2 regions of the Clostridium sp. TJA032 genome follow, and region 2 is predicted to be linked to the other one. Evidence: predicted binding sites of a transcription regulator. Region 2 holds the regulator's gene; the other holds the start of a gene.
The links. Region 2 encodes CtsR, which represses protease genes until heat stress. Its sites were predicted from a motif close to AAGGTCAANNAAGGTCAAAT; they were not measured.
Positions count from the first base shown of each region.

Region 1 (3,436 bases), on a different contig from region 2:
GTTTAAATAAAGATTTAAGTAGGAATCTCTATTTGAAAATATAGTTTCTAAATATCTTATAAAGGAATAAAAATCCTCTCTATTATTACCAGGTTCTATTTGGAAAAGTATTTTAAAAAATAAGTTCCAATGAAAATCATAATTCATTGCATGGGCTAATTTTTTTCCTATAGAATTTGAAAAAGTAGAATCAAAGTTAAGGGAACTTGCCCCTATAGATAATTTATTTTTAAAAGAAATTGAATCTTTAAAAACTTCATTTAACCTAACAGAAGTATTTACAAAGGTATTATAATATTCCTGTGAGGTGTTACAGTTATTTTTTGTAAAAATATAATCTATTATTATATCACAGGCGTTTCTAAAATCTATAGAAATACCTAAATCATTTTTAACCTTAGAAGAATAAATATCGTAAATCATTTTAGATAATAACATTTCTATTCCTTCTTTTTTTAAGCCAACATTATTAGAACTATCCATATGAGTATTTACATGATTAAAAATTGTTAAAAGTTGATTATCTATTAAACAAAGATTATTTTTTATAGAGTTTAATATATTTTTATAAAACTTATCTCCTAAAATCATATTATAATTTTTATAAATTATCTTATGTTCTATTTCACCCCAAAAATTATTTACCATTGATTTTATTTGAAGTTCAAAATTATACTTTTCTCCTTCATTTAAAATAAAACCATCTATTCTGTAAAGTTCAAAACCATTTTTTTGTTTTAGAGGTTGTTTCTCTCTAAGGTCTAAAAAAATATTAGGATTTTGAGCGGAATAAGAAAAACCTTTTTCTCCTGTACAATTAAAAATAGTCTTTAAAAATTTAAAAATATGCTCCTCATCTTCTATAAATCTACATTCTATTCTAACCCCTATTAAGTCAGAAAGATTTTTAAATAAATCCTTAGGGGATTTAAATTTTATGTAATAATTATGCCTTATGATTTTTTCCTTTAAACTAGAGGCTGATTTTACTCTAGTTGATATGTTAAAAAAACCATCACAGGAATTTTCAAGCAGAGAATAGAAAAAATCATCTAATAAATTTGCACTATAGGCTAAATCTTTTTTCATATCCTTAAGTAATTCTAAAGTGCTTTTTGTAAAATCAAAAACTTTTAACTCCAAATTTAAGACACCCTCCTTTATTTATTTTTTAACAAACTTATTATATTTTAATAATACCAACATATAGAAAGTATAACAATAGAGTAATTTTAAATAATAAATATATAGAAGAACTTACAAAAATGAATAAATTCTTAATGAAATATCCTTATAATTAAATAATTATTACTTAAAACTTTTTTTTATAATAAATTGTAAGTAATTTTACCTTTAGATTAATAAATTATGAAAGTGAAAAATAGACTTTGACTTTCTTTGACTTTTATAGTATTATAGTAACAGAAGATAGAAAAAAGAGAATATTGAGGTGATAAAATGAATGCAGATAAAATGACATTAAGAGTACAACAAAGCTTAAACGATGCTTATGAAATAGCAGTTAAATATAATAATCAACAATTAGACGTAATTCACTTATTTTCAGCCTTAGTAAATCAAAAAGATGGCTTAATTCCTAATATATTTGAAAAAATGGGTGTTAATATAGATTCATTAAAGAGAGATATTCATGTTCAAATAGACAGGATGCCTAAGGTATTAGGGGAAGCAGCACAATCTTCAGGAGTTACTGCTACAAGAAGAATAAATGAAGTTTTAATAAAAGCAGAAGAAATTTCAAAGCAATTTGAAGATTCATACATAAGTGTTGAACATGTAATGCTTGCAATTATGGAAATAGATAAAAATGGTGTTATAGGAGAAATTTTAAGAAAGAATAATATAACTAAAGATGCTTTCTTAAAGGTTTTAAGTGAGGTTAGAGGTAGTCAAAGAGTTGACTCACAAGACCCTGAAGGAACTTATGAAGCTTTAGATAAATATGGAACTAACTTAATAGAACTTGTAAAACAACATAAATTAGATCCTGTAATAGGAAGAGATGAAGAAATAAGAAGGGCAGTTAGAATTCTTTCAAGAAAGACAAAAAACAATCCTATCTTAATAGGTGAGCCAGGTGTTGGTAAAACAGCTATAGTTGAAGGATTAGCAGAAAGAATTGTAAGAGGAGATGTTCCTGAAGGATTAAAAGATAAGGTAATTATCTCATTAGACATGGGTGCATTAATAGCTGGTGCTAAGTATAGAGGTGAATTTGAAGAAAGATTAAAAGCTGTTTTAAAAGAAGTTCAAAGCTCAGAAGGAAAAATAATCTTATTCATAGATGAAATTCACACAATAGTAGGTGCTGGTAAAACTGATGGAGCAATGGATGCTGGAAACTTAATAAAACCTATGCTTGCAAGAGGAGAGCTTCATTGTATAGGTGCTACAACTTTTGATGAATATAGACAATATATAGAAAAAGATAAAGCTTTAGAGAGAAGATTCCAACCTGTAATAGTTGAAGAACCAACAGTTGAAGAAACTATATCAATTTTAAGAGGATTAAAAGAAAGATTTGAAATTCATCATGGAATTAGAATTCATGATTCAGCAATAGTAGCTGCTGCAAAACTTTCACATAGATACATTCAAGATAGATATTTACCAGATAAAGCTATAGATTTAATAGATGAAGCTGGTGCTATGATAAGAAGTGAAATAGATTCTCTTCCAACTGAATTAGATATTATAAGAAGAAAAATCTTAATGCTTGAAACTGAAAAAGAAGCTTTATCAAAGGAAAATGATGAAGCATCTAAGGAAAGATTAGTTTCTTTAGAAAAAGAACTTGCAGAGCTTCAAGATAAAAATGATGAGATGACAATTAAGTATGAAAAAGAAAAATCTCATATTTCAGCAATTAGAGATTTAAAAGCTGAATTAGATGAAGCTAGAGGATTAGTTGAGAAATATGAAAGAGAGTACGATTTAAATAAAGTTGCAGAGCTTAAATATGGAAAAATTCCAGAGCTTGAAAGCAAAATAAAAGCACAAGAAGAAAGCATGGAAAAAGATAATGAGAATGCTTTATTAAAAGAAGAAGTTACTGAAAATGAAATTTCAGAAATAATTTCAAAATGGACTGGAATTCCTGTTACAAAATTAGTTGAAAGTGAAAGAGAAAAACTTTTAAGATTAGAAGAAGAATTAAGAGAAAGAGTAATAGGACAAGATGAAGCTACAACTGCAGTTGCAAATGCTGTAATAAGAGCTAGAGCAGGTCTTAAAGATGAAAGAAAACCAATAGGTTCATTTATATTCTTAGGACCTACAGGAGTTGGTAAAACAGAACTTGCTAAAACTTTAGCTAGAAACTTATTTGATAGCGAAGATAATATAGTAAGAATAGATATGTCTGAATATATGGAAAAACATGCAGTATCTAGACTAATAGGACCTCCTCCAGGAT
Region 1 covers NZ_JBZEFB010000001.1:754,964-758,399, reverse strand. Annotated here, with positions in the region: gene AC4FRL_RS03420 (GTP pyrophosphokinase) at 1-1,143, opposite strand, end outside; gene clpB (ATP-dependent chaperone ClpB) at 1,459-3,436, shown strand, end outside.
Region 1: the regulator CtsR is predicted to act here: its motif matches at 1,387-1,406, upstream of clpB (ATP-dependent chaperone ClpB).

Region 2 (3,436 bases):
GCTTTAAGTGATTCTAAAATATCCTCTTCCTTAATTCCTATAGTATTTTTATTATATATTTCATAAATATTGCTATACCTTAGTTTCCTTGAATTAAATACATCTCTTAAGCCAAAACCTTGTGTACTTAAATACTCTTTTAATAAATTTATTGAATTATAATAGCTTATTAAAGGAAGATGAATAAAAACACTTCCCCTTAAAGCAGTTCCTAAATTTTTTATATTTGATGTTAAGTATCCAAACTCCATATCAAAAGCATAATCTCTTCTTTCTTCTATAAAACTCTCTAACATATTTACTTTATTATAAATTTCATTTAAACTTAGTCCACCATTTGTACATTCTATCCCAATATGCTCATCTTCATTCAAAAACACATTAAAATCTCTCTTTTTTTCAAAGGTTATATATTTATTTTTTTCATGTATAAAATCAATATCCTTATATAAGATATCTTCCTCTTCTTTATCTTTAAATAAATAAGATTTCTCTAAAAAGTTCTTTTCTTTTAAAACCTCTATTACTAAGTTTAAAATTTCTGTATCTTCCTTAGGTTCTAAAGATTTTCTAAATTTAAGTCCTTCAAAATTTCTATAAATCTTAACTTTAGAAGCAATTATAATGCTATTATTAATAGGAGAAATATATTTAAACAAAATCTATTCCTCCCTTAATTCTTCTTTTAAATTTAAAATTTTCTTCTTTATAATAGTAGCTTCTTCAAACTTTTCTTTTAGTATATTAATTTTTAATTTTTCTTCTAAAATAGATAATTGTAATATTTTAAGCTCCTTACTTATAGTTTTAGGTTCCTTTCCTATATGTTTTAAACCTAAATTATTTGATGTTAAAAAATCTAATACATCTTCCCTAAAAATCTCATAACAGTTTTGACATCCTAAAAAATTATTTTTTTTAAAATCTCTAATATCTGTTCCACACTTATCACATAATAAATTTTTTCCTAAACTCCCCATTGAATCTATATACTTATTTAAATATGCTAAGAACTCATCTAACCCCTTATTTTCATCATCTAAGGTTAATTTCATTACCTCTAAAGCACACATTTCACAAAGCATAAAACTCTCATTTTTTCCTTTATTCTTTTTTAACAAATTAATTGTAGCTTTATTTTTATTACAATTATTACAAAGCAATATTTTCAACTCCTATAAATTACTTAAGTAATACCATAAGTAAAGCTTTGAATATATCTGCTCTAGTTTCATTTATATTTTTAGAACTTTGTAGCGTTCTATCATTTATAGCAACTTTAGTAAGATTTGCTGCTTTTTCATCAATTATATTATGTTCAAGCAAATTATCTATAATAGCTGCTGCATTATGGTATGTAATGCCTTTGCCTATCTCATCATAGATTAAATCTCTTCTATCTGCATGGACTTCATGAACTACCTTTTTTATAACAATGTAGCCTCCGCCACCCCTTCTACTTTCTATGAGATATCCTTTTTCATAAGTAAATCTAGTAGTTAAAACATAATTTATCTGTGAAGGTGCACATTTAAATTTTTCTGCTAATTCATTTCTTCTTATCATTAAATTATTATCTTCTGTTTCATCTAATAATTTTTTTAAAAAATCCTCTATTGAATCTGACAATTTAGCCATATATATCACTCCTCAAAATTTGACCTTTACTGACCTTAATACACAATATATATTAATACATTTGCCATACTTAATCAATGTAATACAGGAGCTAATAGATTATTTTTATATAAATGTTTTAATTTACCAAAATCATTCTTATATTTTATGTTTATTTCTATTATATGTGTCAATAATAAAAATAATTTTTATAGGAGGATTTTTTAATGAATATTTATTGGTTAGGACATTCCTGCTTTTTAATAAAAACAAACTTAGGAAAACGTATATTATTAGACCCCTTTGACTTTGATATAGGCTATAAGCCTTATAGAGGAGATATAGATTTGGTTACAATAAGTCATATGCATTTTGACCATAATTGCACAAAATATATAAAAGACAAAACAAAAATTTTAAAAGAATTAGTAAATTACGAAAACACCTTTTGTAAGGTAAAATCTTTCTTTTCTTTCCATGATAATTGTTTTGGTTTAAAAAGAGATAGAAATTTTATATTTAAAATAACCTGTGATAATTTAAATCTTTGTCATTTAGGAGACTTAGGTCATATGCTTTCTGAAAAGCAAATAGAACAACTAGGTAATATTGATATTTTATTTGTGCCTGTAGGAGAAGAATTTACTATTTCTATAGATGATTTAAAAAAGTTAATAAACAAGATAAATCCAAAATATATAATACCTATGCACTATAAAACAACTAAATTAAATTTTCAATTAAATACTATAGATAAATTTCTAATAAAAATGAAAGCATACCCTGTAATTAAAGAAAAAATACTTTCTGTTTCAGAAAATTCTTTACCTAATAAATCAACTATAAAAATATTAGATATTTCTTCTGAAGAAAGTATTTAAATATAATAAAAAAAGATCATCCTAAGATGATCTTTAAATAATATTATTCTTGAACTGGTGCACCTACTGGGCAAACATTAGCGCAGTTTCCGCATTCGATACAAGTATCTGCATCTATAACGAATTGAGTATCTCCTTGTGATATTGCATCTACAGGACACTCAGCAGCGCATGCTCCACAGCTTACACATGTGTCTAATATTTTGTATGCCATAATAAAACACCTCCTAAAATGTTGGTATAAAAATACCATATTTATATTATCACATTTCTTCTAACTTTTAAAGTATTTAATCTCTATATTTAAGCATATTTAGAGTATTCTAACAAAATTATAATAACTATGCTAAGAAATACCCCCATACCGTATTATTTTTTAATTTTCTTTTATTAAATTTTTAATTAAAGCCTTATCAGCTTCATCTGTAATTTCTAATCTAATATTGTTATCTTCAACTTCACCTTCATAAGTTCCTGAAATTAATTTTACATCATACATTTTAAAGTCTTGTATAATCTCTTCATTCTTTCTTGGTAACTTCACTCTTACTAATTCTTTTAAAACATTATTAGCTACAACTTCACCTTTTCCAAATTCAGTTTCAACTATAGAACCTACTCTTGGAAGTTCTTTTCTTATTTCTTCATAAGTACTTTGTTCATAATTTAAACAACACATAAGTCTACCACATATTCCTGATATTTTAGTAGGATTTAATGATAAACTTTGCTCTTTAGCCATTTTTATTGAAACAGATGCAAAATCTCCTAAGAAGGTAGAACAACAAAGAGGTCTTCCACAAGGACCAAGTCCTCCTATCATCTTAGCTTCATCTCTAACACCTATTTGTCTAAGCTCTATTCTAGTTTTAAATATAGTTGCTAAATCCTTTACTAATTCTCTAAAATCAACTCTACCTTCAGCTGTAAAATAAAAT
Region 2 covers NZ_JBZEFB010000003.1:204,207-207,642, forward strand. Annotated here, with positions in the region: gene AC4FRL_RS09320 (protein arginine kinase) at 1-659, opposite strand, end outside; gene AC4FRL_RS09325 (hypothetical protein) at 663-1,163, opposite strand; gene AC4FRL_RS09330 (CtsR family transcriptional regulator) at 1,183-1,638, opposite strand; gene AC4FRL_RS09335 (MBL fold metallo-hydrolase) at 1,845-2,498, shown strand; gene fdxA (4Fe-4S ferredoxin) at 2,542-2,712, opposite strand; gene AC4FRL_RS09345 (PSP1 domain-containing protein) at 2,875-3,436, opposite strand, start outside.